4 regions of the Pseudomonas sp. GM102 genome follow, and region 1 is predicted to be linked to each of the others. Evidence: predicted binding sites of a transcription regulator. Region 1 holds the regulator's gene; each other region holds the start of a gene.
What was found. The regulator FliA, encoded in region 1, starts transcription of late flagellar genes. The targets are predictions, from matches to a motif close to CTAAAGTTTNNNNNNNNNNNGCCGNTAA.
Positions count from the first base shown of each region.

Region 2: a site for FliA is predicted at 1,573-1,600, ahead of PMI18_RS22380 (methyl-accepting chemotaxis protein). Genes of this name have one in related genera too.
Region 3: a site for FliA is predicted at 1,632-1,659, ahead of motA (flagellar motor stator protein MotA). Genes of this name have one in related genera too.
Region 4: a site for FliA is predicted at 1,709-1,736, ahead of PMI18_RS12765 (methyl-accepting chemotaxis protein). Genes of this name have one in related genera too.

Region 1 is NZ_AKJB01000001.1:45,057-48,876, reverse strand. It holds gene PMI18_RS28945 (protein phosphatase CheZ) at 1-190, opposite strand, end outside; gene PMI18_RS28950 (chemotaxis response regulator CheY) at 213-584, opposite strand; gene fliA (RNA polymerase sigma factor FliA) at 752-1,492, opposite strand; gene fleN (flagellar synthesis regulator FleN) at 1,489-2,319, opposite strand; gene flhF (flagellar biosynthesis protein FlhF) at 2,438-3,763, opposite strand; gene flhA (flagellar biosynthesis protein FlhA) at 3,775-3,820, opposite strand, start outside.
Region 2 is NZ_AKJB01000042.1:23,126-26,945, forward strand. It holds gene PMI18_RS22395 (MmcQ/YjbR family DNA-binding protein) at 1-170, shown strand, start outside; gene PMI18_RS22390 (DUF1294 domain-containing protein) at 177-608, opposite strand; gene PMI18_RS22385 (undecaprenyl-diphosphate phosphatase) at 605-1,435, opposite strand; gene PMI18_RS22380 (methyl-accepting chemotaxis protein) at 1,728-3,362, shown strand; gene pnuC (nicotinamide riboside transporter PnuC) at 3,551-3,820, shown strand, end outside.
Region 3 is NZ_AKJB01000070.1:60,720-64,539, forward strand. It holds gene PMI18_RS11380 (HDOD domain-containing protein) at 30-1,562, opposite strand; gene motA (flagellar motor stator protein MotA) at 1,728-2,579, shown strand; gene motB (flagellar motor protein MotB) at 2,583-3,611, shown strand.
Region 4 is NZ_AKJB01000064.1:40,804-44,623, forward strand. It holds gene clpB (ATP-dependent chaperone ClpB) at 1-904, shown strand, start outside; tRNA gene PMI18_RS12785 (tRNA-Asn) at 1,222-1,297, shown strand; tRNA gene PMI18_RS12780 (tRNA-Pro) at 1,307-1,383, shown strand; tRNA gene PMI18_RS12775 (tRNA-Lys) at 1,389-1,464, shown strand; tRNA gene PMI18_RS12770 (tRNA-Pro) at 1,560-1,636, shown strand; gene PMI18_RS12765 (methyl-accepting chemotaxis protein) at 1,804-3,429, shown strand; gene PMI18_RS12760 (HvfA family oxazolone/thioamide-modified RiPP metallophore) at 3,491-3,820, opposite strand, start outside.

The DNA.
Region 1 (3,820 bases):
TCGCGCTATGCAGCTCGCGGGTGAGCTTGCCTACTTCCTGGTACAGGCCGCGGTCACGGGTCTGATTGAGCTCATGGATCAATTGCACCGCATCGCCAAACCTGCCTTTTTCAAGGCTCTCGACCAGTTCGACCGCGTGTTTTTTCAGGGTCGATTCAAAATCGCCCATTGAAGATTCTTTATGCTCCATAGCTCCCCCGTGGCGCAGTCCATCAACCGATGCGTTCGAAAATCTTCTCGATTTTTTCTTTCAACGCCTGGGCCGTGAAGGGTTTGACCACATAGCCATTTACACCGGCCTGGGCCGCTTCGATGATTTGCTCGCGCTTGGCTTCAGCGGTCACCATCAGCACCGGAAGGTGCTTGAGCTTTTCATCAGCGCGCACGTGACGCAGCAGATCGATACCGGTCATGCCAGGCATGTTCCAGTCCGTTACCAGAAAGTCGATGCTCCCACTGTTGAGAACCGGAATGGCAGTGGTGCCATCGTCAGCCTCGACCGTGTTGGTGAACCCAAGATCACGCAACAGGTTTTTTATGATCCGCCGCATCGTTGAGAAGTCATCAACGATGAGGATTTTCATGTTCTTGTCCAATTCGACCTCCAAGCAGTCTTAAACGCGCCCAGCACCTGGACGCGCCATTTCAATCAATCCGGCAAAGCACTCAATGACTGTCTGGAGCACAACAGATCGAGACCGGCGCAGTTCAACACCACACCGGCTCCATTCGCAGTGTCCCCACACTGCCTTCAGCGCGCTCGCCACTCCCCCAAACGCCCCCGCAAACGGGCCGCGCACTGGCTGTGTAACTGGCTGACCCGCGATTCGCTGACCCCCAGGACCTCACCGATTTCCTTGAGATTCAACTCTTCGTCGTAGTACAGCGCCAACACCAGTCGCTCACGCTCCGGCAAATTGGCAATCGCGTCCGCCAGCGCCGCCTGGAAGCGTTCATCTTCCAGATCGCGTGACGGCTCGAGATGAGCACTGGCGCCATCCTCATGCAGCCCTTCGTGTTCGCCGTCCTGTAACAGATCGTCGAAACTGAATAACCGGCTGCCGAGGGTGTCGTTCAAAATCCCGTAATAATCGTCGAGACTCAATTGGAGTTCGGCCGCAACCTCATGATCTTTAGCGTCACGGCCGGTTTTAGCTTCAATCGAGCGAATCGCGTCGCTGACCATACGGGTATTGCGGTGAACCGAACGTGGAGCCCAGTCCCCCTTGCGCACTTCATCGAGCATCGCGCCGCGGATTCGAATGCCCGCGTACGTCTCGAAACTCGCGCCTTTGCTGGCGTCATATTTGGTTGATACTTCAAGCAGGCCGATCATCCCGGCCTGGATCAGGTCTTCGACCTGGACACTGGCCGGCAAACGCGCCAGCAAGTGGTAGGCAATGCGTTTGACCAGTGGCGCGTAACGCTCGATCAGCTCGTACTGCGCGTCACGTGCCGACTTCTTGTAGAGGTTGTAGCCACTGGCTGTCATAGGACGGGTCCTGCCGTTTGTTGCACGAGGCGCTCGACGAAAAACTCCAGGTGCCCGCGTGGGTTGGCCGGCAGTGGCCAGGTATCGACCTTCTGCGCAATGGCCTTGAACGCCAGGGCGCACTTGGAACGCGGAAAGGCTTCGTAGACGGCACGCTGTTTCTGCACGGCCTTGCGTACGCTTTCGTCGTAAGGCACCGCACCGACATATTGCAAGGCGACGTCAAGGAAACGATCCGTGACCTTGGTCAACTTGGCGAACAGGTTGCGGCCTTCCTGCGGGCTCTGCGCCATGTTGGCCAGGACGCGGAAACGGTTCATGCCGTAGTCGCGGTTCAGCAGTTTGATCAGCGCGTAGGCGTCGGTGATCGAGGTCGGCTCGTCGCACACCACCAGCAAGACTTCTTGCGCTGCGCGGACGAAACTGACCACCGAGTCACCAATGCCCGCAGCGGTGTCGATCACCAATACGTCGAGGTTGTCGCCGATGTCGCTGAAGGCCTGGATCAGGCCGGCATGCTGGGCCGGGCTCAGATGAACCATGCTCTGGGTGCCGGATGCGGCCGGGACGATGCGAATACCGCCGGGCCCTTGCAACAGCACATCGCGCAGCTCACAGCGGCCTTCGATCACGTCGGCCAGGGTACGTTTGGGTGTCAGCCCCAGCAGGACGTCAACGTTCGCCAGCCCCAGATCGGCATCCAGCAGCATGACGCGCCGGCCGAGCTCAGCTAGAGCCAGGGACAAGTTCACTGACACGTTAGTCTTCCCGACGCCACCTTTGCCGCCGGTCACCGCGATCACCTGTACGGGATGCATGCTGCCCATGTTATTTTCTTTACCTTGTCTTACTTAGACGGAGGCCACATTACTGGCTGCGCGTTCACCAACTGAACAATGCATGGCAGACCATCGATGTAGGTACAAAAACCGTTCATTAAATACCTCAGCCAACCCGCTTGGTCGGACTGTGGTAAAGGTCAGCGAACATATCAGCCATGGCTTCTTCGCTGGGTTCTTCCTGCATTTGCACGCTAACGGCACGGCTGACCAACTGATGACGGCGCGGCAGATGCAAATCATCCGGAATCCGCGGGCCATCGGTGAGGTAAGCCACCGGCAATTCATGACTGATGGCCAGGCTCAACACCTCGCCCAAGCTTGCCGTTTCATCCAGTTTAGTCAGGATGCAGCCAGCAAGGCCGCAACGTTTGTAACTGTGATAAGCGGCAGTTAGAACCTGTTTCTGGCTGGTGGTTGCCAAGACCAGATAATTTTTTGATTTGATGCCGCGTCCGGCCAGGCTTTCAAGCTGCATGCGCAGTGCCGGATCGCTGGCCTGCAGGCCGGCGGTATCGATCAGCACCACGCGTTTGCGCAGCAAAGGCTCCAGCGCCTGCACCAAGGATTGGCCCGGATCGACGTGGGTGACCGACACGTTGAGGATCCGGCCGAGGGTCTTGAGCTGTTCCTGAGCGCCGATGCGATAGCTGTCCATGCTGACCAGCGCGATGTTCTGCGCGCCGTACTTGAGCACGTAACGAGCCGCCAGCTTGGCCAGCGTGGTGGTCTTGCCCATGCCGGCCGGGCCGACCATGGCAATCACGCCGCCCTCTTCCAGTGGCTCGACTTCCGGGGTGGTGATCATCCGCGCCAGGTGCGCGAGCAACATGCGCCAGGCCTGACGGGGCTCTTCAATGTCGGTAATCAGCGCCAGCAGATCGCGCGACAACGGGCCGGACAGGCCGATGCGTTGCAAGCGACGCCAGAGGTTGGCCTGGGCCGGACGGCTGCCTTGCAACTGATTCCAAGCCAGCGAGCCAAGTTGCACTTCCATCAGTTCACGCAGGCTGTTGAGCTCGAAACGCATCGAGTCGAACGCACGCAGGTCGACGCCGGTCGCTGCGGCAGGCGCAGGTGCCGGACGCCGAGGCTCGGCCAGCGTCGGCTCGATCAGCGGCTCGGCGGCGGTCAACGGCAGGCCGGCGAACAACTGGCGATTGGTGCTCTTGTCGCTCTCGCCATCGCCACGCAGGCTCAGTTCGGCCTGGGCGGTGACGATCCGCGACTGGGTCTTGCGCAGCTCGTCCTCGAGTTCCATGTTCGGAACACGCGGGGCCAGCGCCGACAATTTGTAATCCAGGGCAGCCGTCAGCTCGACACCACCGGCGATCCGGCGATTGCCAATGATGGCGGCATCAGCGCCCAGCTCATCACGAACCAGTTTCATGGCCTGACGCATATCGGCGGCGAAAAAACGCTTAACTTGCATAAACCACTACCTCAGCCGTTGGGCCCTACTGTCGCAACAATGGTCACTTGCTTGTTG
Region 2 (3,820 bases), on a different contig from region 1:
GCGACCGGCCGGGCATTCACCCGGCGCCGTATCTGGCCCGGGCCCAGTGGGTCATCATGGAAACGCCCTACCCGCTGGGCACCGAAGAGCTGCAAGGCTTGCTGCAACGTTCCCATCAATTGGTGGTGAGCAAGTTGCCCAAGCGCACGCAGGTCGGCTTATTGCTTTAAAGCGCTCTAAAACAACGCAAACAGGTTAGCGCCCAGAAACAGCTGATCGATCCAGAACACCTGATGCATCAGCACGATGAGCCAGAACACCAACTGAAACGAGACTTTGCGGGTCTTGTGCCGAAACGCTTGCTGGGCCAGCAAGGCGCCCGGCCAACCGCCCGCCAGCTCCACCGCGTGCAAGACATTCTCCGGCGTGCGCCAGCTATCGGCGCGGGCCTTGTGTTTGTCACCCCAGTACAGGAAAAACGCCAGCACGCTGACCATGCCGTAGGCCGCCAGGGGAATCACCGACACCCCGTGCAGCCACAGCGACAGCGAGCCAAACAATGGCACTGCGCACAGCACAACGAACACCAGCAGTTTCAGCCGCAGGTTCTGCATGGCGCCCCCGGACTTGCGCCCGGGGTTATTGTTGCGCGCACTGGAATCGTTCATGGCTTGACCGCTGTCCAGTCGACCCAGCCGAATTGCCAGGTGGCCAGGATTAGCAGACCGAACGCAATGCGATACCAGGCGAATGTCGCGTAGCTGTGACTGGCAATGAAGATCAGCAGACCCCGGACAGCAATCATCGCGCAGACAAAGGCAGTGATGAAGCCAATGGCGAATACCGGAAAATCAGCCGGCACAAACAGGTCGCGGTATTTGTAACCCGAGTACACCGCAGCCCCGACCATGGTCGGCATGGCGAGGAAGAACGAGAATTCGGTGGCCGTTTTGCGCGACAACCCGAACAGCAAGCCGCCAATGATCGTCGAGCCGGAACGCGAAGTCCCGGGGATCATCGCCAGGCACTGGGCGAAGCCGACTTTGAGAGCGTCTTTCCAGGTAATGTCATCGACGCTTTCAGCATGCACTTCATGCTGACGACGTTCGGCCCACAACATCACGACCCCGCCCACGACCAATGCGGTAGCCACGGTAATCGGGTTGAACAGGTACTCGTGAATCAAGTCGGCAAAAATCACCCCCAATACCACGGCCGGCAGGAAGGCAATCAACAGGTTCGCGGTAAAGCGTCGAGCGCTGGGCTGCGTCGGCAAACCGATGACCACGTCGAAGATCTTGCGGCGAAACTGCCAGACCACCGCGAGGATCGCGCCGAGCTGAATGATGATATTAAAAGCCATGGCCCGCTCGCCCCCAAAGTTGAGCAAGTCCGCCACAATGATCTGGTGCCCGGTACTGGAAATGGGCAAGAACTCCGTCAACCCTTCTACAACGCCTAAAATCAATGCCTGAAAGGCCGTCCAAAGATCCATCAATCCCCCAAGAAACAATGCCCCCAGGCATGCTCCGTTAATAATGTATAAGCGTTAACTGCGTTCAACCTTAGCTGAATCCACACGCGCACAAGCTCCACGCAAAACCGTAGAAACTGCGTAAAAAAAGACTTGGGCTCAGGTTTTTCCGTGCGGGGCCGAAATCCTATCAGACAAGCCTCGTTTACGCTGCCGCGTAATAGGACCTGAGTCGGATAGGCCCGATCGGCAACGTGTGATTGGATGCTGGCGATCGTTTATTACAAGAACAAGAAACCGGAGTAACCGCGTTATGAACAGCTTGCGCAGTGTGTCGATCAGCCGACGCTTGTGGCTCATCTTGATCGTGGCCGTGGTGATGCTATTGACGTTGGGCGTGTTGATGCTCAAGCAGATTCACGACGACCTTTATCAGGCCAAGGCCCAAAAGACCCAGCACGTGGTGCAGACCGCCAGTGGCATCCTCACCTACTATCACGGCCTGGAAACTGCCGGCACCCTCACCCGCGACGCCGCGCAAAAGCAGGCACTGACCGCCGTGCGCGGTTTGCGCTACGACCAGAATGACTATTTCTGGATCAATGATCTGACGCCCGTCATGGTCATGCACCCGACCAATCCGAAACTTGAAAGCCAGAACCTTTCAACGATTCGCGACCCCGACGGTTTCGCGCTGTTCAACGAGATGGTCGCCATTGCCAAGGCCAAGGGTGCCGGCATGGTCGATTACCGCTGGCCGAAACCGGGCGCCAGCGCACCGGTGGAAAAAACCTCCTACGTGAAACTGTTCGAGCCTTGGGGTTGGGTGATAGGTTCGGGCGTGTACATCGATGACATGCAGGCCGAGTTTTATGCACAGGTCTGGAAAGCGTCGTTCGTGGGCCTGGTGATTGCCCTGATCATGGCGTTGCTGGTGATCATGATTGCCCGCAGCATCGTGCGCCCGCTCCAGGAAACCGTGAACGCCATGGCCAACATTGCCAGCGGTGAAAGCGACCTGACCCGCAGCCTCGATACCCACGGCCAGGACGAAGTCACGCAACTGGCCCGGCACTTCAACGCCTTCACCGCGAAACTGCGCCTGGTGATCAGTCAGTTGCAGGTGTCCGCCGGTGCGCTGGGCCAGTCTTCCAATGAACTGGGCAACGATGCCGCGCAAGCCCAGCAACGCAGCCAGCAACAATCGCAGCAAATGGAGCTGGTGGCGACCGCGATCAACGAAGTGACCTATGGTGTGCAGGATGTGGCCAAAAACGCCGAACACGCGGCCAGTGAAATGCGCAATGCCGAGTCTCAGGCACAGCAGGGGCAGGTCAATATCGATGGCAGCTTGCAGCAGATCGACAAACTGTCTGCGACCATCGATCAAGCCGTTGAAGTGATTCGTACGCTGGCCGCCGAAAGCACGCAAATCGGCAGCGTTCTGGAAGTGATCCGCTCCATCGCCGAGCAAACCAACCTGCTGGCCCTCAACGCTGCGATCGAAGCCGCTCGGGCCGGCGAGCAAGGTCGTGGGTTTGCGGTGGTCGCCGATGAAGTGCGCCTGTTGGCCCAGCGCACTCAAAAGTCGACGGCGGAAATCCAGTCGATGATCGAACGCCTGCAAAGCCATTCCGAAGCGGCGGTCAAGGTGATTGGCGACAGCAGCCGTGCCTCACAACTGACCATCGAGCAGGCCGGCCTGGCCGGTGCCAGCCTGAATGCCATCGGCCAGGCCTTGCGCAACCTCAACGGGTTGAACGCCTCGATTGCCAGTGCGACCTTGCAGCAGGCCCACGTGGTGGAAGACATCAATCAGAACGTCACCCAGGCAGCCGGGTTGTCCCATAGCACGGCACTGGCGGCCGAACAGTCGAGCGTGGCCAGCGTTCATCTCAAGGAATTGAGCGAGCAGTTGAACGGGTTGCTGAAGCAGTTTCGGGTGTAATCCCTCCCTGAACCCGGCATTGCCCCCCTGTAGGAGCGAGGCTTGCCCGCGAAAAACGATGACGCGCAGTATCTGAAACCGCGGTGCGTTCTTCGCGGGCAAGCCTCGCTCCTACAGGGGGCAAGCCCCCATTCCCCACAATCCGGGTACAATTCGCCTCCTCATTTTTACGACATCAAGGAACCTCCATGTCCGGGCTTGAACTGTTTGCTGCCGCCCTCGGCGTGATTGCCGTCTGGTTGACGGTCAAACAGAACCCTTGGTGCTGGCCGATCGGTCTGGTCATGGTGCTGTTGTATAGCTGGATCTTTTTCGAGGTGAAGCTGTATTCGGACATGCTGCTGCAAGTGATCTACGCTGCGTTGCAGCTCTACGGCTGGTGGCAGTGGACTCGCTCGGGAGTGACTCATGGTGGGCGGCAGGTCAGCCTGCTCGATGGCAAATCCACCGCGCTCGGC
Region 3 (3,820 bases), on a different contig from region 1:
TCCTTTTCTTAACTGACTGGCATCAGCCCCTAGCGATGGCTGAAGCTGTGCAGGGCTTTTTCGATGCACTGTGCGGTTTTGCCGAACGCTTGCACGGTGATTTCCGAGAACGGCCCGCCGCCCTGATCCGCCACCACGATCATGATCACCCGACCGTTGTTGACCAGGGAGCGCAGCAGCAAGTGTTCACCGCTGAACTGTTTACGCAGGCTGGCCGGCAGCAGGGCCGAGAATTGTGCGTTGTTGGCCGGCGTCAGGCGCACCTGGGCCTGTTGTGCGAGCAGGCGTTGCAGCACGGTGCTTTGGCTGACCACCAGGTTCAGGCCGGCCACTTCCTTGGGCAGCCCGGCGGTCTGGTGCGCGCGCAGATTAGCGTGCGTGCGGTCGGCCATCAGGATCATCACCCGCCGCATGCCACACGCCACCAGGGCGTCTCGGGCCGAGCTGGTCAAGTGCATGGCATTGGTAAAAGGGCTCGGCTCCACCAGCAATTCGGCGCATTGTTTACGCCACTTCGCCAGGTCTTCAGCGGTGGGTGCCGGGGCTGGCAGCAAACCGCTGTGAACACGGTTGATGCCCGACGGCCAGATCAACGCTTCGGCCGGGTGCCAGAGGTCCGGCATGGCGTGTTGGCGCGCACTGTTAGCGGCCTGTTGGTGCAATTGTTGTTGCACTTCATCCATCGGCATCTGCAGGTAAAGGCTGGCCAGGTACTGCCAGCGTTCACAGTGAGGACTGTCCCAGCCCTGTTGTGCCGACAACGCCAGACCGTTGGCCAGCAGCACGGTATTGGCCGGCTGATTGAGCCAGCGGCGTAGCGTCGGGTCGTCATCGAGACGATTCTGTTGGCGTAGCGGGTGATCGCTGTCACGCGCGATGCGCAGGACTTTCACCAGTTCGCGTTGTTCGCTCCGCAGCAGCCGATAACCCTGCTGCACCCAGATCGGCAAACGCCAGACATCCACCAGCGCCAGACAGATTTCCAGCAGGCGCACGCCGAACAATTGCTTTTCGACTTTGCGCGCCGACTCGCCTTTATGGATGACTCGCAGCTCCCATTCTTCAAGCAACTGCGGATGGATCAACGCCATGGGCCACAGTGGCGAAAGAAACAGTAGGCTGCCCCAGTGGATGTCCTGCCATAACCGCGCCAGGCGACCGGCAAAAAAACCATTGGCTTGTTGGGTGGCGTGCTGGCTGATCAACTGAAGCTGGCGCAAGGCGACAGGGAGCTGCGATTGGGGTTCGGCGGGCAGGCGCTCGAGCAATTCTTCGGTGCGTTTCAAGCCGAGCCGATTGATCGCCACTTCAAGATTTTCAGCAGGCTCGGTCATGCTGCCATGGGTATGGCGGTTAGCTTCGCGAATCACGCTCAAGGCCAGGGCCGGGCTGTCCTGCATCAGTTCGGCGATGTCTCGTAGCGAGCTGCGGTTGTCGCGGATGGCTTTGCAGACTTGGTCGTGACTGGCTTGCGGAACCGGCAGGCGTACGCCATCGAGAAGCTTGACCCAGCCTTCGAGCGTGGTTGGTTTTGGCGTTGGGACGTTCGTTTCGTTAGCCATGGTTGCACGCGATCATTGTCTGCATTACCTATCCCTGCGCGGGCTAATTTAGCTTTTCGATTGAACTGGCTATAGTCTGGCGCAGTTTTGCCGATAAGGAGAAGAAGAGATTTTTTAACTTCCGAATATGACCTTGAACCCGACTCAGTAAGTGCTCTCCTACCTATGGCTAAAATTCTCGGCATCATCGTCGTATTCGCGAGCGTGCTCGGCGGATACGTGCTCTCCCACGGCAAGATTGCCGCCCTTATTCAGCCTTTCGAGGTGATGATTATCGGTGGTGCGGCCCTCGGCGCATTCCTGCAGGCCAACCCTGGTCATATGGTCAAGCACGTTCTCAAGAAAGCCTTGGGAATGTTCAGCTCGCGTTTCAATCACACTTTCTATCTGGAAGTGCTGGGTCTGATTTACGAGATCCTCAACAAGAGCCGCCGCGAAGGCATGATGGCGATCGAAGGCGACATCGAAGATGCCGCCGCGAGCCCGATCTTCGCCAAGTACCCGGCAGTCCTGAAAGATGACCGCATGACTGCGTACATCTGCGATTACCTGCGCATCATGTCCTCCGGCAACATGGCTCCCCATGAGCTCGAAGGCTTGTTCGACATGGAGCTGACCAGCCTTAAGGAAGACTTGGATCATCCTTCCCACGCGGTGAATGGCATCGCCGACGCGATGCCCGGTTTCGGTATTGTCGCGGCCGTATTGGGTATCGTGGTGACCATGGCCTCCCTGGGTGAAAGCGACCAGAAAATGATCGGCGTGCACGTAGGTGCGGCACTGGTGGGGACCTTCTTCGGTATTCTCGCCGCCTACGGCTTCTTTGGTCCGCTGGCCCATGCCCTGGCCCACGATGCCAAGGAAGAACTGAACGTCTACGAAGCCATCAAGGCCTCGCTGGTGGCTTCGGCTTCTGGCATGCCGCCATCGCTGGCAGTGGAATTCGGTCGCAAGGTTCTGTACCCGGCGCACCGTCCTAGCTTCGCTGAGCTGGAACAAGCGGTTCGCGGTCGCTAAGTCATGGAAAATAACCAGCCGATAATCATCAAGCGCGTAAAGAAATACGCGGGCGGGCATCACGGGGGCTCCTGGAAAATCGCCTTCGCGGACTTCGCGACGGCGATGATGGCGTTCTTCCTGGTGTTGTGGCTGTTGTCCACGGCAACACCGGAACAGAAGATTGCCATCGCCGGTTACTTCAAGGACCCGGTCGGTTTTTCCGAAAGCGGTACGCCGTACATCATCGATCTGGGCGGCTCGCCGACCCTGGCGCCGGAGAACACCCTCAACCCCGAGGTGAAGTCCCAGCCTCAGCCGGACAAGGTGACCATCGACTCCGAGCAGGTCGAAGGCATGGCCGAGCTGGTCGAGAAAGAGCGTCTGGAACTGCTGCTGCAAGAGTTGCAGAACAAGGTCGAAGAAAACCCGCAGTTGCAAAAGTTCAAGGACCAGATCCTCTTCGAGATTACCCAGGACGGTTTGCGCATCCAGATTGTGGACGCCGAAAACCGCCCGATGTTCGACTCCGGCAGTGCGCGTCTGAAGCCGTATTTCGAAGACATTCTGCTGGCCATGGCCGACACCATCAAAGCGGTGCCGAACAAGATCAGCATCAGCGGCCACACCGATGCCAAGCCGTACTCGGGCACCGGCGACTTCGGCAACTGGGAACTCTCGGCCAACCGAGCCAACGCGGCTCGCCGTGCATTGATCGCCGGCAGCTATCCGGACTCTCAAGTAGCGCGAGTCGTGGGTTATGCCTCGTCGGCGCTGTTCGACCGGGAAAACCCGTTCAATCCGGTCAACCGCCGCATCGACATCGTGGTGCTGACCAAGAAAGCCCAGCGTGCGATCGAAGGTTCGCAAGGTGCCGAACCTGCGCCAGCGCCGACGCAAGGGCAGGGTGGCCCGGGCGAAGTGCCCACGCCGCCAGCCGACCCGAACGCATTGCCGGCGGACAAGGAACCGCTGCCGGCTCATGAGCTTCGTGAGCGGTTGAATCTGTTTGATGATCCGGTGCCGAAATCGGGTGAGTCGCCCAAGCAGTGACCCATGAAAAAGCCGCGAATGATCGCGGCTTTTTTGTCTCTACTCACCGGGCACGGGACTGACACTGCCAGCAGCAAAAATAAAGAACATGGCTTTCTTCCGAGATTGGCGTAGGACCGTTCTGAGGCGTATTGGCCGGGTTTTACTTCCCTAGGTTGCTCGCTATAGTTCGCCCGTCGCCGACGAATCGGCGATCGATCTTAGCCGGT
Region 4 (3,820 bases), on a different contig from region 1:
CGAGCGCGAAAAACTGATGAAGATGGAAAGCCTGTTGCACCAGCGTGTGATCGGTCAGGACGAAGCGGTGATCGCTGTCTCCAACGCGGTGCGGCGTTCCCGCGCCGGGTTGTCCGACCCGAATCGCCCGAGCGGTTCGTTCATGTTCCTCGGCCCGACCGGTGTCGGCAAAACCGAGCTGTGCAAGGCGCTGGCCGAGTTCCTGTTCGATACCGAAGAGGCGATGGTGCGGATCGACATGTCCGAGTTCATGGAAAAACATTCCGTGGCTCGACTGATCGGCGCGCCACCGGGCTACGTGGGCTATGAAGAGGGCGGTTACCTGACCGAGGCGGTGCGTCGCAAGCCTTATTCGGTGATCCTCCTGGACGAGGTCGAGAAGGCCCACCCGGACGTGTTCAACATCTTGCTGCAAGTGCTTGAAGATGGCCGTTTGACCGACAGCCATGGCCGCACGGTGGATTTCAAGAATACCGTGATCGTCATGACCTCCAACCTTGGCTCGGTGCAGATCCAGGAGCTGGTAGGGGATCGCGAAGCGCAGCGCGCGGCGGTGATGGATGCGATTTCCACGCACTTCCGGCCGGAGTTCATCAACCGGGTTGACGAAGTGGTGATTTTCGAGCCGCTGGCTCGGGATCAGATCGCCGGCATTACCGAGATCCAGTTGGGTCGCCTGCGTAGCCGCCTGACCGAGCGAGAGCTGAAGCTTGAGCTCAGTCCGGAAGCGATGGATAAGCTGATCGCCGTTGGTTACGACCCAGTCTATGGCGCACGGCCGCTGAAGCGGGCGATCCAGCGCTGGATCGAGAACCCATTGGCACAGCTGATTCTGTCGGGTCGATTCATGCCCGGCGATACCGCCAAAGGTGTCGTGGAAAACGACGAAATCGTTTTCGTCTGACGCTCGGCGGCAGTTCCATAAAAGGAGGCCTCGCATTGCGAGGCCTTTTTTTCGCCAGGCTGTTGAACTCAAAGGAAAAGGCTTGTAAAGTGCGCCCCGCAGTAAGTCACCCCGAGGGGTTTCTGCTCCCCAAGCAGGAATCTGAAATAAGTTGCAAATCATTAACTTGAAAGCAATTTAGGGGGTTGACAGAGGTGCTTAAGATTGTAGAATAGCGCGCCTCAGACACACGAACGCAGCGATGCGAACGGGTCGAAGAGGTGAAGCAAGCTTCACAGTTGTAAATTGAAATATCAGTTGTAATTGAAATATGTAGTTCCGTGATAGCTCAGTCGGTAGAGCAAATGACTGTTAATCATTGGGTCCCAGGTTCGAGTCCTGGTCACGGAGCCAATTTCAAACCGGGGTATAGCGCAGTCCGGTAGCGCGCCTGCTTTGGGAGCAGGATGTCAGGAGTTCGAATCCCCTTACCCCGACCATTTTTGGGTCGTTAGCTCAGTTGGTAGAGCAGTTGGCTTTTAACCAATTGGTCGTAGGTTCGAATCCCACACGACCCACCATTTTTGAAACCAGTTAACGCTGGGATCAGATCTTAAGATCAGACGCCAAAAGCTCTGCTCGCAGAAGGCGCCTTTCAAAGGTGCCTTTTTTTTACCGGGGTATAGCGCAGTCCGGTAGCGCGCCTGCTTTGGGAGCAGGATGTCAGGAGTTCGAATCCCCTTACCCCGACCATATTAAAAATCCTCGTATCGAAAGATACGGGGATTTTTTTTGTTTTCGATTTTTTGTCTTCGAGAAATAACACTTCAGTCATCGTACAACTTGCCGATAACGAGGCGATGGGGTACTGCCGAAACAACGCCCCTTATCTAAGCCACTACAAAAAAAGGGCGTTCGTTATGGTGCTTCGACAGTTAAATATCGCTCCTCGGGCAGCCTTGGGGTTTGCCCTGATCGCCGTATTGGTCGCTTTGCTCGGGATTTTTGCCCTGGGGCAGATGTCGAGCATTCGTGACAGCGAGTTGGCGGTGGAGAAGCAATGGTTGCCGAGCATTCGCGGCGGTGACGAGATCCGCGAAATCATGCTGCGCATCCGTACCATTTCCCTGCGCATGGCCCTGGATCAGGATCCGAAGAACATCCCTGTCTACCGCGGCCAGATGGACACTCGCGACAAAGAGTTGAGCGAGAAGATTGCGGCGTATGACAGGTTGGTCAACACAGTCGAAGGCAAAGCCTTGTATGACCAGTTCAAAACCACCTTCGCGGCTTATCGTTCCGGTATTGCTCAATCGTTCTCCCTGGCCGAACAGGGACGCCGCGACGAATTGACCAAACTGCTGCTGATCGACATGAAAACCGTGGTCGATGGCTCGGGTAAACAGCTCAATGACCTGGCGGATCTGTTCGCCAAACAAGTCGCCGCCGAGAGCCAGAAATCTGCAGCGCATTACGAAACATCGAGGATGATCGTCAGCCTGTTTATCGCATTGGCGGGATTAGCCACCGTCGGCCTGGCCATGCTGCTGACCCGCAGCATCGTCAAACCTTTGAGCGAAGCGTTGCATGCCGCAGAAAACGTGGCGCGAGGCGATCTGACTTGCCCCATCGAAACCCATGGTAACGACGAAGTGAGCCGCTTGCTCCAGGCGCTGGCGACCATGCAACACAACCTGCGTGAAACTTTGCAGGGCATCAGCGGTTCGGCGGCGCAACTGGCGACGGCGGCCGATGAGTTGAACGCAGTCACCCTCGACAGTACGCAGAACCTGCAACAGCAGAACAACGAGATTGAGCAAGCCGCGACGGCCGTCACCGAAATGACCACGGCGGTGGAGGAGGTTGCACGCAACGCGGTGTCTACTTCCGACGCCACACGCCAATCCAGTGAGTCGGCGCACGTCGGTCAAGCGCGGGTCAGCGAAACTGTCAGTGCCATCAGCGCCCTCGCCAGCGATGTGCAGACGACGGGCGGGTTGGTGCAATCGCTGGCCAACCAGTCGCAGGACATTGGCAAGGTACTGGATGTGATTCGGGCCATTGCTGAACAGACCAACCTGCTGGCCCTCAATGCAGCCATCGAAGCGGCCCGCGCTGGCGAAAGCGGTCGAGGTTTCGCGGTGGTCGCCGACGAAGTGCGGGCTCTGGCTTACCGCACGCAGCAATCGACCCAGGAAATCGAGCAAATGGTTCAGGGTATGCGCACCGGTTCAACCCAGGCGCTGGACTCCATGCAAGCCAGTTCCTCGCGCGCGGCCAGTACATTGGCCTTGGCGGAGCGAGCGGGCGAGGCGTTGCAGACCATCACTGAGTCGGTCCACCAGATTCACGAGCGCAATCTGGTGATTGCCAGCGCCGCTGAAGAGCAGGCACAAGTGGCGCGTGAGGTCGATCGCAATCTGGTGAACATTCGCGATTTGTCGGTGCGCTCCGCCGCCAGCGCCGATCAGACCAGTGCCTCAAGCCATGAGCTTTCACAGCTGGCCAATTCATTGCGAACCATGGTGCAGCGCTTCCAGGTGTAAATCCGCCAGACGAAAAAAACCGCGCTTCCCGAAGGAAAAGCGCGGTTTTGTTCTCGCAAGCTTAGGCGCCGTCTTGGTCTTTCAAGTGCTCGAACAGACCTTTTGGCATTTTCTTGCCATTGGCTTCGAAGTTGGCTTTTACGTTGTCGTAAGCCTCTTGCTCGTCGATGAAGCCGTCATGGTTGGTGTCGATCTTGTCAAAATTGGACTTCGGCGCGACTTTCAGAAATTCGGCACGGGATACCTTGCCGTCGCCATCCGAATCGGTTTTCGCCATCGAGGCATCGCCACACTTGCCTTCGCCACATTTGCCTTCGGGCGTTTTCACGACCTGTTCCGCCGAGGCCAGCAGGTAGCCTTGAGTCAGTGGCTGCGAAGCGAAGACAGAACC